DNA from 3 places in the Sporosarcina sp. G11-34 genome. Region 1 is predicted to be linked to each of the others. Evidence: riboswitches for the same ligand, from Rfam matches in the RefSeq annotation. Region 1 holds a riboswitch; each other region holds the start of a gene.

Region 1 (5,364 bases):
AGATGTGTTTAAGTTCCTTATTTACTTGACTAGGAACCGAGATCACGCCGAGGATCTCTCGCATGAAGTGTATGTGAGGGTACTAAGAGCATATGCTGGTTTTGAAGGGAAGAGTTCTGAAAAGACATGGCTTTTTTCAATAGCGAAAAACGTCGCAATCGATCATTTCAGAAAAAGTTCAGTTCGAAAAAAGCATCTTTACGATAAATTCGATTGGGAAAAAAGTGAACTCGTGTCTACGGGAATTTTGCCCGATGAAATGGCAATTATGAGCGAAGAAATGAGAGAGTTGTTGAAAGAACTCGATATGTGTACGGGTGATCAGAAAATGGTCATCGTCATGCGTTACTTCCATGACTTATCTATTGCTGAAACCGCTGAAGTGCTTGACTGGACAGAAGGAAAAGTCAAAACAACACAGCATAGGGCCATTAAATCTTTACAGAAAAAAATGAATGCTCTTCCGGCAGAAGGGAGAAACTAGATGCCCAATAATAACTGGGATAATCAAAAGATTGAAGAACTACTGAAACAAGCGCCGACTATTCAAGATCATCGCCCCAAGTCAGAAGTATTGGCGAAACTTAAACAAGATGAGCGCTTTCGAAAATTGAATCGTAAAAAAGTCGCTTCTAAATGGATTCCGGCATTTGTTGCTGTTGCGGCACTCCTTCTGCTAAGTGTGCTTCTTCCGTCAATGCTGCGTGGGAACGAGGCGAAAATGGATCGGGCAAGTGAGGATAGTGATCTAACAATTACGCGAAACGTCGAAGTCGGGGATTCTTCCAAGGCTGCAAACGAGAATGGTACCGCGATTTCGGATGTTTACGAGGAAAGCGCAAAGGAGTCCTCTTTAGTTTTAGCAAGTAAAAATAATGCTAGCCACATACTTCTTCCGGGTCACCTCGATAGGATGCGGGCATTCCGCATAGGTCTGACTACGGATGCGAATGTTATACCTGTTACATTTCTTATTTCGGAACAACAGATTATTGCAGATTTTCCTGAAGGGGAACCGAGTACTGTTGAACTATACAATATGTATGCGACAGAAATTCCAGAGGAAGAGCTTGGGTTTGATGATTATCATCCGTATAAAGGTAAGTTGACGTTGAAAGACAGTATAATTAGTCATATAGTCCCTGAAGGTCATAACTACGATTTATCCCCTGCTGCATTGGGCGTATACGAAAAGTCAGTCGATGAAACGTTTATTGATTATGACAAGTTTAAAACAGTCGATGACAATGGAGAACTTGTGAATTTTGGTTATGTTGGATTGATGGAAGTGAAAGAGTTATATAAAGGAAAAAGACCTTTACCATATTATAAGTATGTCATGCCTTCGGGGGAAACGTATCTTACACCGGATGGCGGTACTTATTTTGCCACTGTTGAAGAAGCGCTCGTCGCTATGAAGAAAGCGCCAAACGACATGGTTGAAGTGCTTGTCCCCGAACAAACGAATTATGAAGTCCGTGTTGCCGATGGAGTTGCCATCGTCAGCTTTAAAGAAATATTGGATTTATCGCAAATGAATCCAACAGATGCATTGGCAATGATTGAAGGGTTTATGTTGACAGCCCAAAACTACCATATGGTTACGAAGCTCGAAAACGTTCAACAATCGGAGTTTGGCAATTATAATTTAACAGCTAATTTACCAGAACCAGTAGCTGTCAATCCGTATTATTTAACCGGAAATTGAAGTTGAAAGTGTTTTGTAAACAATCAAGTTTACAAAACACTTTTTTTATTATATGATGGGTTCGTAACATAATATTGATTCATCTTCGGGGCAGGGTGTAATTCCCGACCGGCGGTAATGGAAATTGATTTTCCGAGCCCGCGAGCTGCAAGGCTGATTCTGGTGTGATTCCGGAGCCGACAGTAAAGTCTGGATGGGAGAAGGTGAAGGTGCGGTCTTCTATTTGTGTTGTCCACAAAGAGGATGCTTATTTAAGTGTACCTTTCCAACTCCTTAGAGCTTTTTAGCTTTGGGGAGTTTTTTGTCGACATATATAGAGTGGCTAGCCTTTCCTCTTTTGAAGTGAATCGCAAAAGGAGAGAGGAACAATTGAAAAATATTAAATTAAGAAAAATGCTTGTCATCGCAATGCTAGGAAGTATGGCAACAATCTTAATGCAATTCAATTTCCCGTTACCAGCTATACCAGGATTCCTGAAATTTGATTTTGGTGAAATACCTGCAGTATTGGCTATTTTAACGATGGGACCCGTTGCTGGAATTACCGTTGAGGTTATTAAAAACGTCTTGCATTGGTTCTTCACAGGAAGTCCGACAGGCGTTCCGGTAGGAGAAATTGCGAACTTAGTAACTGGAATTTTATTTATTTTACCAATCTACTTTATTTTCAATAAATACCGTAGTAATAAAGGTCTTGCTAGCGGACTAATCGTTGGAACGCTATCTATGGCTATCGGTATGAGCTTCTTGAATTATGTCGTATTCTTACCAATGTACACATATTTCTTGAATATGCCAGCTACAACTGGTGACGCGCTCTATACAATGATTATTTTAGGAATCTTACCATTCAATCTTATAAAAGGTATTATTATTATGGTAATTTCATTACTCCTTTACAATAGTATGAAACAGTGGATTGCTAAACAACGTTCTGAATTAATGGCCAAATAAAAAAGATCGTTTCCGGGATTTCTCGGAAACGATCTTTTTCTATTTAGTCTTCATATTTTAGTGCGTCGCCGTCGAACGGGGCGTCTGCAACTTTTATGGAATCAGTTGGACAACCATCGAATGCGTCCTCCAAGTCTTCTGACAGTTCTTCTGGAACTTGGGCAGTACCCATGTTATCATCTAGGATAACGAAAGCGATTCCGTCATCGTCATAATCGTAAATGTCAGGCGCCGCGGCCCCACAAGCACCACATGCAATGCACGTATCCTGATCAACGATTGTATATTTAGGCATGGTTAAGTCTCTCCTCTTCTTTACGTACAACACAATTTGTCTTCGATATCATTCTAAAGATGTTTCCAAAAGTTTTCAACATAAAAACACTTTTTTTAGAACGGGGGAATGCAAACAAGTGAAACTCTCATCAATACTATTGTCAATTATCAGCAGAATGGACGGGGAACGTACTATTTATGCTGGATTACACTTGTTACGTGGAAAGCGTTCGGGACAAACTTTGTCAGACGTGGAATACTATAACTTGAAAGCTTTCTTTGGGATATTGCCCAAACTAAAAATCGAATTATACGACGAAGCAGCTGGAGTATTGATAAATTCCGGTTATTTGTCAATTACAGAACATTCACTTGTAGTGTTGACAGAAAAAGGACGGTCCTTTGCAACGACTCTACCGACATATTATTTTAATGGGTGGGATTACAGAGGAAATGAAATGATTTTTTACGCTAGATTGTCATTATTTGTGCAGACGATCTCCAATTTTAGACTAGGCGAAAAGTCATTTATGCCTATTGAAAAAGATTATGAAATCCAAACATTTGTAAAATCACTTGTTCACGGGCAACCTATTCATGAGCCTTCTTTTTCTCTTCAATTCATGAAAGAACTTTCCCGTTGTATTGAAAAGAGTAAAATGACAGATATACAAAAAACAATTTTAACCCATCGGTTAGTAGGCGGTGGGTTAACAGGCTGGACATGGAATCAGTTAGCTGACAGTTTGAAACTTAGTATGGACTCTATCCGCCTATTATTTGTAGAAAGCATTCATAGGTTACTTGTTGCAATTGAAACGTCAACTGATGCGCCATTTTTGCGAAAAATGACTAAAGATATCAAAGTTTCATCTTACTTAACTTTATCAGCTATGCAAACAAAAAATATGTTTGACAACGGACTGTCCATGAATGACATAGCGACACTACGAAAGTTGAAAATGAGCACAATTGAAGATCATTTTGTCGAGCTATCTATAAATGACGCGGCATTTCCATTAGATAAATTTGTGTCGGGAAATGATATACAAAATGTGTTAAAAAAAGCAGATGAGTTGGCAACAAAAAGATTGCGTCTATTGAAAGATGAGTTTGAACATCTCACCTATTTTCAATTGCGTCTTATTTTAGGTGCACAGTCGAAAGGAGAAGCAACGTGGATATCCATAAAATCTTAAAAGACAGATTTGGTTTTGAACATTTTAGGCCGGGTCAAGAAGGCGTCATTCGGGATGTTATTACTGGAAACGATACGATTGCTATTTTACCGACTGGATTGGGGAAGTCGCTCTGTTATCAATTGCCGGCTTATGCTTCGAGTGGGACTGTTTTGATCATTTCGCCGCTTGTTTCATTAATGGAGGACCAAGTTGCAAATATGAAAAGAAACGGTGAAAAGTATGTTATTGCCTTAAATTCATTTCTTTCATTTAAAGAAAAAAATCGAGTTTTGGAGGACCTGGCAATATATAAGTTCATTTTTATTTCACCTGAAATGTTGTTACAGCCGATGACTTCTAATAAATTAAAATACATTCAACTGTCACTAATCGTTATAGATGAAGCCCATTGTATTTCGCAATGGGGCTTCGATTTCAGACCAGATTATTTACGCATAGGTGAATTTTTAGAGCAACCTAATCGTCCGAATGTACTCGCGCTTACAGCTACCGCAGACGAAAAAGTAGTTAAGGATATCGTTCGCTATTTAAATTTAAAAAGCCCATCGATTCATAGGCATTCATTGGACCGACCCAATATTACATTTTCTATTATGAAGATGGAGTCGCAAAACGCGAAAACCGCTTGGATTAAAGAACGAATTCAAGGAACAATTGGGCCCGGAATCATTTATGTTTCTTCAAGAAAACGTGCGGATGAACTGACTTCCTACTTATTGGATGAAGGCGTATTAGTCGCTTCTTATCATGCAGGAATGGAACCGACTGACCGCGCATTTATACAGGAACAATTTATAAATGGTGAAATTCAATGGATATGTGCAACTAATGCTTTTGGAATGGGCATACATAAAAACGATATAAGACAAATCATTCATGAGCATTTTTCTTCTACGATTGCTGGATATATTCAAGAAGTGGGTAGAGCAGGGAGGGACGGGGAGCAATCGGCAGCCACATTGCTTTACGCACCTGATGATGAAAGAAAAACTCGATTTATCATTCAAGAGGATATGCCGCACGAAGAAGAAGTTAGAACGTATACTGCTCTTATAGCGAATAAAACAGCAAGTGAAGAAGCGGCTACAATGGCAGGGCTTAGTGAAACTGGAAAACGAGTTCTTGATTATTACTTGGAGCGAATGCAATTGGAAAGTACTGTGCATCGACTAAAAGAGATTGCAAATGAGAAAGAAAAACAATTGCAACAGATGCTTCACATTA
Region 2 (5,364 bases), on a different contig from region 1:
CAACAAGCAGCAGCAAGAAAAGTTATTAACCCGATATTGGATCTCATGCAGACAATGCCAGCATTCGTCTACTTGATTCCAGCAATATTCTTCTTCAATATTGGAGTTGTTCCAGGGGTTGTTGCATCGGTTATTTTCTCAATGCCGCCAACAATTCGACTAACAATGTTAGGGATTCAACAAGTACCTGAAGACTTAATTGAAGCGACAGAAGCATTTGGGTCAACAACTTGGCAGCGGTTAAGCAAAATTCAAATACCGCTTGCGAAACCAACGATTATGGCAGGTGTCAACCAAAGTATTATGCTGTCATTGTCAATGGTTGTAATAGCTTCAATGGTAGGTGCACCAGGACTAGGTGCAGAAGTTTACAGAGCAGTAACACAATTGAAAACAGGTGTCGGCGTTGAAACAGGTGTAGCCATCGTAATCGTAGCGATTATCTTGGACAGAATTACACAACATGCCGGAGCTAGAAAACAAGGAGGAAAAACAAAATGAGTATTAAGAAAAAAGTATTAGGTCTTGGCGCAGTAGCTTTACTAGCTGTAGGACTTGCTGCATGTGGTAGCGATAATGAGAAAGACGAAGGTGCTGTAGATACACCAGATACACCAACTAAAGAAGCGGTTGGTGAGGCACTTGACTACAAAATTACAGGAGTCGATCCAGGCGCAGGGATTATGGAAGCGACTGATCGAGCTATTGTAGATTACGAGTTAGATGAATGGTCAGTTACAACAGGTTCTGGTGCAGCGATGACAGCATCTTTGAAAAAAGCATATGAAAATGAAGAACCGATTATCGTTACTGGTTGGACACCACACTGGAAATTCGCAAAATTTGATTTGAAATACCTTGAAGATCCAAAGGGTTCGTATGGTGGAGAAGAAGAAATCCATACAATTGGACGTGTAGGATTAGCAGATGATTTACCAGAAGCACACACGATTTTATCTAACTTCAACTGGTCTGAAGATGATATGGGTGAAGTAATGATTGCTATTCAAGACGGTGAAAAAGAAGAAGTTGCAGCGCAAACTTGGGTTGATGCAAATGAAGATAAAGTTGCAGAGTGGACTGATGGTGTAGCTGAAGTAGATGGCGACGAAATCAAACTAGCATATGTTGCATGGGATAGTGAAATTGCGAGCCATAATGTTATGAAGCTTGTTCTTGAGCAAGTTGGTTATAAGGTTACATTGGTACAAGTTGAAGCAGGTCCATTATTTACAGCAATTGCTGATGGCAGTGCAGACGCATCACTTGCTGCGTGGTTACCAATTACACACAAAACGTATGTTGATAAATTTGAAGGTGATATCGAAGATTTAGGAACTAATATGACAGGTGTTAAAATCGGTTTAGTCGTTCCAAGTTATATGGACATTGACTCGATTGAAGACTTGAAAGAATAATAGAGTATGTGGAAAGACGCAGTTCCGTTTTAATGGACTGCGTCTTTTTTTGATTATAATTTTTAAGTGTGGTAAGTTTAACAGAGTACGTTGAATACAAACTCTTCGGGGCAAGGTGAAACTCCTTACCGACGGTGATCGAGCATGGCTCGTAAGTCCGTGACCCGCCCTTCCTTTTAGGAAGGCGGTGGAGCTAGTGTAAATCTAGCACCGACAGTTAAAGTCTGGATGGGAGAAGTTGTTTGGATAGACGTGCTATGCTTGTAGGCTCTGCCCTTTTCTTATATGAAAAGGGAGAATTTTTATGGAACCTAAAAACGATATGAAACTCTCTCTCAATCTTGCACGTAGCGAAGAAGGTCAAACTTCACCAAATCCTTTTGTCGGCGCTATTTGTGTAAAAGAAGGTCGAATTATCAGGACAGGTGCGCACTTAAAGGCTAGGACAGCCCATGCTGAAGTGCATGCACTGAGAACGGCGGGAACGGAAACTAAGGGTGCTGACCTTTACGTAACACTTGAACCATGTGTGCATAAAAGAGAAACCAATCATTGCACAGTATTAATTATTTCAAGTGAAATCCGCCGTGTAATCATCTCGTCCATCGATCGGTTTCCTTCCGTTAACGGGAAGGGAATTGAACTTCTAAAAGTTGCCGGAACAGAAATAATCACCGGTATATTACAAGAAGAGGCAGAGCAGTTAAGTCGAGCATTTTTTCAAACTGTCAAACACGGGAAACCATACGTTACCTTGAAAGCTGCCGCAACTCATAACGGTAGTCTATCAACGCAAACTGGGGACAGCAAATGGATTACATCGACAGCATTAAGAATCGATGTCCATCACCTCCGCCATACCCACGATGCTATTTTGGTCAGCGTACAAACCGTGCTTCATGATAATCCTTTCCTCACCACCCGATTGCCCCATGGTGGAAAGAATCCAATACGAATTAGTAAGACAGGCATCTCAGGGCGCCTTAAACAGCAGCTGTCATTATTGATGGAGCTGTGGAACCAATCATTTTTACACGCGATTCTATGATAATAGAACCGGCTTTTTTAGCTTATCCACTTGTTATAGTAAAGTTGATTTCTGGAGAAGTAGATTTTTAAGAAGAACATTTAACACGTCTTGCGAATAAAGGGATTTTGACGTTAATTGTCGAGAACGGTCGTTGTGTTCAAACAAGTTTCATCAATGCAAAACTTGCAGATGAGCTTTATTTATTCATGGCGCCACAGCTGATAGACAAGCTAACTTCTTTATTTATGGACGAAACAAGGCACTTAATGGCAGAAAGCGAATTGCTTAGATTCATCGATGTACATAAAATCGGAGAGTATATTCGACTTTACGTAAAGTTTCTCAAGGAGGAATGACACATTTTGTTTACAGGAATTGTAGAAGAAATTGGGACAGTTTCGGCCGTTACGCAAGGTGCAACTTCGCTACAACTTGCGATTAGCTGTACAAAAGTGCTTAGTGATGTGAGTAAGGGGGACAGCATTTCGGTTAATGGTGTTTGTCTCACTGTAGCTGACTTTTCAGCCCGTCATTTTACTGCAGATGTTATGCCAGAAACTGTTAAAGCGACAACACTTCATGCGCTCCGTTCAGGCAGTACAGTTAACTTAGAGCGAGCAATGGCTGCGAATGGTCGTTTTGGTGGTCATTTTGTCAGTGGCCATGTCGATGGTACAGGTGAAATTATTTCAGTTCAACAAAAAGAAAATGCGATTTATATGGATATAAAGATTGCGCCTGAACTACTTAAGTACTTCATCCTAAAGGGGTCCGTCACAGTAGACGGGACATCGCTTACAGTGTTTGGTGTAACAGATTATGGGTTTACGATTTCATTAATTCCCGTGACACAAGACGATTCGGTCATCGGTCGTAAACGAACTGGCGACAAAGTAAATGTAGAATGCGATATGCTCGCGAAATATATCGAACGGCTATTAACAACGGAGAAAGTGAATCCGATGGGCGGGCTATCTATGGATACACTAGCCGCAAGCGGGTTCCTAGACTGAGGAGGCGAATGGGTTTGTACACAACAGCGGGAAAAGCGATAGAAGAACTAAAAAAGGGAAAAGTAATTATCGTCGTAGATGACGAGGACCGTGAAAATGAAGGCGATTTTGTCGCCCTTGGTGAATTTGCAACCCCAGAAGTGATCAATTTCATGGCGACAGAAGGACGCGGACTTATTTGCGTACCGATTGACGAGCAAAAAGCAGCCCAGTTAGATTTGAAATTAATGACAGATGATAATACAGATTCCTTTGGTACAGCTTTCACAATTAGCATTGATCATGCGGATGCTCATACGGGGATTTCTGCATTTGAACGCTCAGAAACTGTATTAAAAATGCTTGGGAACGATGCGGAAGCAACTGATTTTATTAGACCTGGCCATATATTCCCGTTAATAGCGAAGGCCGGTGGTGTTTTGAAACGTACAGGGCATACAGAGGCTGCTGTCGACCTTGCTATGCTTGCAGGAGCGGAACCAGTCGGCGTTATATGTGAAATTATGAATGACGATGGAACGATGGCTAGAGGTAGTCAGCTAAAGGAAATTGCGGAAAGATTTGACCTCGTCATTTTAACGATCGAAGAACTAATTGCTTATCGTCGACAAAATGATAAAATAGTTCAGCGAATCGTCGATGTTCAGCTACCGACTGATTTTGGTCTATTCAAGGCAGTCACCTATGTAGAAAAGTTAACAGGACAAGAACATATCGCTTTAGTAAAAGGTGAAATTGAAGGTGCTGAAAACGTATTAGTTCGTGTGCATTCAGAATGTTTAACGGGCGATGTTTTCAGTTCGAGCCGCTGTGATTGTGGTCCGCAGCTACAGGCCGCACTCGCTCAAATTGAAGAAGCCGGAACAGGCGTCCTTCTGTATATGCGTCAAGAAGGACGCGGCATAGGTCTTGTTAATAAAATGAAAGCTTACAAGTTACAGGAAGAAGGATACGACACAGTTGAAGCAAATGAAAAACTAGGGTTTGCGGATGATCTACGTGATTATGGGATTGGTGCACAGATTTTACGGGACCTTGGGTTAAGTTCTATTCACCTTCTGACAAATAATCCGCGTAAAATTGCAGGATTAGCAGGATACGGTTTGGAAGTAACTGAAAGAATTCAAATTGAAATGCCCGTAAAAGTTGAAAATAAAACCTATATGGACACAAAGAAAAATAAACTGGGGCATTTATTGCACAGTTGAGGGGGAAATTAAATGAGCAAGGTTTATGAAGGACATTTAGTTGGAACGGATTTGAAAATAGGAATTGTAGTAGCAAGATTTAATGAATTTATTACTGGTAAGTTATTGAGCGGTGCAGAAGATGCATTACGACGCCACGGTGTTAGTGCAACTAATGTCGAAATTGCTTGGGTACCAGGAGCTTATGAAATTCCGCTCGTTGCAAAGAAGATGGCGGCTTCGGGGAAATATGATGCTGTGATTACGCTTGGAACTGTCATTCGAGGGGCTACACCCCATTTCGACTATGTATGTAGTGAAGTGGCCAAGGGTGTTTCAGCGATTAATATGCAAGAAGGCATACCCGTTATTTTCGGTGTTCTTACAACGGACACAATCGAACAGGCAATTGAGCGTGCGGGTACGAAAGCTGGAAACAAAGGCTGGGATGCAGGCGCAGCGGCAATTGAAATGGCGAATTTATTAAAGCAGTTTTAATTATCAGGGCTACACACGAAATATTGGCGTGTGTAGTCTCTTTTTTTTATTCTAAATAAATCGGAGTTCTAGCGAAAACAGTTAAAGATAGTTATAATAGGAAGTAGAGCAAATATTTGAAGTGAGGGATAATAATGAACAACCAAACAAATGCAGAATATCCAGAGAAAACGTGTTCAATTGAACGTCTAGTTACGATTAAAGAAGATGTTGCAAAG
Region 3 (5,364 bases), on a different contig from region 1:
AGCGAGTGCAACAAAGTCTCCTTCATTTTCGCGATCTTCATCATCTACTACGATAATCGCTTTCCCTTTTTTCAGTTCCTCAATTGCTTTTTCTGCGGTTGTATACATATTAGTCACCCTTCTTAGTTGAGAAATCCATTTGCAGTGAGTGTATCCATAGTCAACCCGCCACTTTGTTTTTCTACTTTTTTGGATATAAGACGTTCCATATATTTCGCTAGCATATCGCATTCGACGTTGACTTTATCGCCCATTCGTTTTTTTCCAAGTACTGAATCTTCTTGTGTCACCGGAATAAGAGATATGATAAACCCTTTCTCAGTCACACCAAAAACGGTAAGCGATGTTCCATCAACAGTAACCGAGCCTTTCTCGATAAAGTAATTTAAGAATTCAGAAGCGATATGAATTTCCATATAAATCGCATTTTCTTTCTGCTGAATCGAAACAATTTTCCCCGTGCCATCGACATGTCCACTTACAAAGTGTCCGCCGAATCGGCCATTTGCGGCCATTGCGCGTTCTAAATTTACGAAACTTCCCGTGCGTAATTCATGAAGCGTTGTCGCTTTTACTGTTTCAGGCATAACATCCGCTGTAAATTGGGATTGTGAATGACTAGAGACAGTTAGACAAACGCCGTTTACAGAAATGCTATCGCCTTTATTGACGTCACTAAGTACTTTCGTGCATTTGATGTTAAGTTGAAGTGAAGTCTTTCCTGGTGTAACAGATGAAACCGTACCAATTTCTTCTACAATTCCAGTAAACAAATTAAATTACTCCTCCTTTATAAACTCGGCATGTAATCGAATATCTTCACCGAATTTCTGTATATCTATAATACGAAGTAATTCACTTTCTTCCATATTGTTCCGTTGAGTATCCATAAATAAAGACGTACCATTGCCAATTAGTTTGGGAGCCATATACAAATACAGTTCATCTGCTAGGCCTTCGTTAATGAAGCTAGAATGAACTTGGCTGCCGCCTTCAACAAATAACGTCATAATTCCTTTAGTTGCTAGGCGACGTAATACTTCTTCTAAAAAATCTACTTCTTCAGAAATCGACTCAATTGTAACAAGTGGATATTCTGAAAAAACCGGTTCTTTTTTTGCGGAATCGAGTGTGAAAATGATTGTTTCTACAGCACCGTCTGTAATGACGTTAGCTGTTTTAGGTGTCCGGAGACGCCTGTCTAAAATAATACGAATTGGATTCTTTCCACCAAGGGGCAATCGGGTGGTTAGGAAAGGGTTATCTTGAAGTACGGTTTGTACGCCGACCAAAATTGCGTCATGGGTATGGCGGAGGTGATGGACATCGGTTCTTGATGCAACTGATGTAATCCATTTGCTGTCCCCAGTCTGCGTTGAAAGTCTACCGTCAAGTGTTGAGGCGGCTTTCAAGGTGACGTATGGTTTACCGTGTTTAATAAAATGAAAAAATGCTCGGTTTAACTGCTCTGCCTCTTCTTTTAAAATGCCGGTAAAAACTTCAATTCCAGCAGCTTTAAGAAGCTCTATTCCTTTGCCATTAACGGCTGGGAACGGATCAATAGACGCGATAAAAACACGGCGGATTCCTGTGGAGATCACAAGTTCCGTACAAGGTGCTGTTTTACCTGTATGAGCGCAAGGTTCGAGTGTGACGTAAAGGTCTGCACCTTTCGCTTCTGAGCCTGCCATCGTCAATGCATGCACTTCAGCATGAGGAGTCCCCGCTTTTAAGTGCGCACCTGTTCCGATAATCTGGCCATCTTTTACACAAACCGCACCGACTAGTGGATTCGGTGACGTTTGACCTTCTGCACTACGCGCCAAATCAAGAGCAATTTTCATATAATATTCATGAGTCATGGCCATTCCTCCTTTCAACAAACGAAAAGACAGAGTGGACCGAACATAGTACGTATAACTAAACAACTTCTCCCATCCAGACTATAACTGTCGGTCCTGGAATTTCACCAGCTCCACCGTCTTTCAAAAAGAAAGAACGGGTCACGGACTTACGAGCAATCGCTCGATCACCGTCGGTAAGGAATTTCACCTTGCCCCGAAGAGTTTTTTTATACGTACTGATTTCAATTTATCACATTACTTCGATTAAATCAAAAAAGTTTTATTATTTCTCCATATACAAAACTAAAAGTGTATACTCACCATCTTCACCCGTAAACTAATAGTACAATTTAGTTCCACCTTTATTTCCTTGTAATGCAAAAGTTTCTGCACCAAGCTCAATCGTTTCAAATTCATATCCATTTGATAGACCAACATGATTGAACCAATTACAAGTTGAAAGTTAAATTCACGTAAAGTTTTCAAAAATTTATTTTATAAGTTTCAAAAAACAAAAAAACGCCAAACCGAATGGCAATCGGTTTGGCATTTTTATATACTGTACTATTTTATTGGCGAATTTGTCCGTTTCCTTGAATAACAAATTTACTAGATGTCAGTGCTTCTAATCCCATAGGTCCTCTTGCATGAAGTTTTTGGGTACTAATGCCGATTTCTGCACCGTACCCAAATTCAAATCCATCTGTAAAACGAGTTGAGGCATTATGATATACTGCTGCCGCGTCTACTTTACTTAAAAATATTGCTGCATTGTTATCATCATTCGTTACAATAGACTCCGAATGCTTCGTCCCATATTTATTAATATGAGCGACTGCCTCATCTACACTCTTCACTACTTTTACACTGACAGCTAATCCTAAATACTCTGTAGACCAAGCTTCTTCAGTAGCTAGTTTTACGTAATCAGACGCCGCACTTACCGTTTCGTCGCCGAAAACGTCAACAGCATTTTTCTGAAGGACAGAAATAAGTTCTTTTCCATGTTTTGTGAACCATTTTTCATCGACAACAATCGATTCAATTGCATTACAGACAGACGGGCGTTGTAATTTAGCATTCAACACAATTTGAGTAGCCATTTCCAGCTCCGCTGTTTCATCGATGAATACATGACAGTTCCCAGCTCCCGTTTCTAATACAGGCACCGTTGACTCACGAACAACTGTGTCAATTAAATTCTTACCACCACGCGGAATCAGTACATCTAAATATTCTTTTAGTGTAAATAATTCCTTTGCCGTTTCTCTACTCGTATCTTCAATAAGCTGTACCGCGTCGACTGGAATTGTGCTCTTTTCAAGTGCTTTATGAATCGATTCAATAAGCGCTTGGTTTGAATATTTAGCCGAAGAACTTCCTCTTAAAATGGCAGCATTCCCCGTTTTCAAAGAAAGCGTTGCTGCATCAATTGTTACGTTTGGACGTGCTTCATAAATCATGCCGATAACGCCCAGTGGAACACGTTTTTTATTAATGACCAATCCATTTTCTTTCGTAATCGATTCAATCGTTTCCCCAACTGGATCTTTTAGTTGAACTAATAATTGTATGGCATCAGACATGTCTTGAATTCGCTTGTCATTTAGCATAATACGGTCAAGTACTTCGTCTGTCAGCCCATTTTCTTTTCCTGCTTGAAGATCCTTTTTATTTTCACTTAAAATATACGTTTCGTCTAATAGTAATTGTTCTGCAATTAGAATAAGTGCATCATTTTTTTCTTTCGTTGTAATCGTAACTAATTGGGAACTTACTACTTTTGCTTTCCGACCTTTAAGTTGAACTTCACTTATTGTATCTACATTACCCATCTATATTTCCTCCCTTTTTTCCTATCTCTAAGGCACCTTCGATGAATTTCACATATATTTTTTCATTATATTCTTACCCATTTGTCCCGATGAATGACCTCGACTTGGGTTGCCCCTGCTCGCCTTCCACGTTCTTCACTACGTTTTCCTATGACGTCGGCTAGGTCGGTCGAAGAATACGTTACTTCACCTTTTCCAATCAACCCATTCATACCAAAAACCTCAACAACATCACCTTTTTGAAAGCTGCCTTGGACTTTAAAAATACCCGCTGGCAATAAATTTTTGCTATTAAATAGGATAGCCTCTTCGGCACCTTGATCGACGTAAATTTTCCCCGATGACTCTGAATGCATCGCAATCCATTGTTGACTGATATTAATATTATTTCGGGTTTTATTGGAAATATATGTGCCGTCACCGTTACCTTCCAAAATTTCAATCAACTTATTTGTACCGCTTCCGCGCCCGATGAAGACAGGTACGCCTACAGATAAAGCGGTTTTCGCTGCCAATAATTTCGATTTCATGCCGCCAGTTCCAACCTTTGAACCCGTCCCTTTTGTAAATCCTAACATCTCATCCGTAATCTCTTCAAGATAATCAAACTTTTTTGCATTTGGATTATCACGGGGATTTGCATCATAAAGTCCATTGATATCTGTTAAAATAATGAGCTGATCCGCACGTATAAATCCACTAACCAATGATGACAACATATCATTATCTCCAAAAGTCAATTCTCTCACAGATACCGTGTCATTCTCATTAATAATGGGTAACATTCTGCGTTCCAATAGTTCCATAATTGTTGCATACGCATTTCTGTATCGTTCTCGGTTCGTAAAATCGTCTCGAGTCAACAAAATTTGTGCAGGCATAATGGAAAACTCGCTGAACTTATCAATGTAAGATTGTATAAGTAAACCTTGCCCAACTGCCGCCGCCGCTTGCCGACCTTTTAATGTAATCGGTCTTGAGCCGTATCCCAATTTCGCAAAACCCGCTGCAACTGCACCCGAAGAAACTAACAATACTTCATGCCCAGCCTCGCGAAGAGCCGCTACGGCATGTATATGATCATCAAACATTACTTGATCAATTTCACCTTGAGCATTTGTTAATGAACTGCTCCCAATTTTTACAACGATACGCTTTTTCTTCATTTTGCATTTCCCCTATATATGGTGTATTTATTATTATATCCGTTTATCTCATAAGTAGTATTTTACTATAAAGGAAAGGAAAAAGAAAGTCATTTGTGACTAATTATAAATACAACTGTATATTTATTCATTAGATTAGACTAATTCATTTTTATTTTTCCCTATTTCGACTGTCACTTCTAATTCCACTTTAACATTACCTTGAATCGCACGGCTAATCATACACGTTGACTCTGCTTTCTCAGCTAGTCGTTGTGCAAGCCCTATATCCCTTCTAGTTGCAGAAGACTTCAATACTATCATGGGCTTATGAATAATACGTTTATATGTAATGATGCCTTTTGTTACATCAACAATACCAACAGACTCCATCGTGAGTGCTTCTTTTTCGAGTCCACTTCGTTCCATGATTGCGGCCAATGTAATGATATAACAAGTAGCAGCGGCTCCCAGAAGCATTTCATCTGGATTCGTTCCTACCCCAGGCCCGTCCATTTCAGGCGGGATTGATACTTCTGT

Evidence for each region. Region 1 has a riboswitch for FMN ahead of KSU66_RS13445 (ECF transporter S component). Riboswitches for the same ligand answer to the same signal wherever they lie in the genome.
Region 2: it holds a riboswitch for FMN, as region 1 does, so the genes downstream of both, ribD (bifunctional diaminohydroxyphosphoribosylaminopyrimidine deaminase/5-amino-6-(5-phosphoribosylamino)uracil reductase RibD) here and KSU66_RS13445 (ECF transporter S component) in region 1, are expected to answer to the same signal.
Region 3: it holds a riboswitch for FMN, as region 1 does, so the genes downstream of both, ribD (bifunctional diaminohydroxyphosphoribosylaminopyrimidine deaminase/5-amino-6-(5-phosphoribosylamino)uracil reductase RibD) here and KSU66_RS13445 (ECF transporter S component) in region 1, are expected to answer to the same signal.

Annotation. Positions count from the first base shown of each region.
Region 1 covers NZ_JAHNZW010000008.1:147,143-152,506, reverse strand. The annotation lists gene sigX (RNA polymerase sigma factor SigX) at 1-484, shown strand, start outside; gene KSU66_RS13450 (hypothetical protein) at 485-1,708, shown strand; FMN riboswitch at 1,786-1,917, shown strand; gene KSU66_RS13445 (ECF transporter S component) at 2,078-2,662, shown strand; gene KSU66_RS13440 (ferredoxin) at 2,706-2,957, opposite strand; gene KSU66_RS13435 (helix-turn-helix domain-containing protein) at 3,076-4,137, shown strand; gene KSU66_RS13430 (RecQ family ATP-dependent DNA helicase) at 4,116-5,364, shown strand, end outside.
Region 2 covers NZ_JAHNZW010000009.1:36,789-42,152, forward strand. The annotation lists gene KSU66_RS14015 (ABC transporter permease) at 1-501, shown strand, start outside; gene KSU66_RS14020 (glycine betaine ABC transporter substrate-binding protein) at 498-1,418, shown strand; FMN riboswitch at 1,516-1,662, shown strand; gene ribD (bifunctional diaminohydroxyphosphoribosylaminopyrimidine deaminase/5-amino-6-(5-phosphoribosylamino)uracil reductase RibD) at 1,723-2,466, shown strand; partial or broken gene KSU66_RS14030 (hypothetical protein) at 2,553-2,804, shown strand; gene ribE (riboflavin synthase) at 2,811-3,461, shown strand; gene KSU66_RS14040 (bifunctional 3,4-dihydroxy-2-butanone-4-phosphate synthase/GTP cyclohydrolase II) at 3,476-4,669, shown strand; gene ribH (6,7-dimethyl-8-ribityllumazine synthase) at 4,682-5,146, shown strand; gene KSU66_RS14050 (ASCH domain-containing protein) at 5,275-5,364, shown strand, end outside.
Region 3 covers NZ_JAHNZW010000003.1:184,819-190,182, reverse strand. The annotation lists gene KSU66_RS05135 (bifunctional 3,4-dihydroxy-2-butanone-4-phosphate synthase/GTP cyclohydrolase II) at 1-108, opposite strand, end outside; gene ribE (riboflavin synthase) at 123-773, opposite strand; gene ribD (bifunctional diaminohydroxyphosphoribosylaminopyrimidine deaminase/5-amino-6-(5-phosphoribosylamino)uracil reductase RibD) at 780-1,862, opposite strand; FMN riboswitch at 1,923-2,070, opposite strand; gene KSU66_RS05120 (glutamate-5-semialdehyde dehydrogenase) at 2,414-3,661, opposite strand; gene proB (glutamate 5-kinase) at 3,745-4,845, opposite strand; gene KSU66_RS05110 (OsmC family protein) at 4,981-5,364, opposite strand, start outside.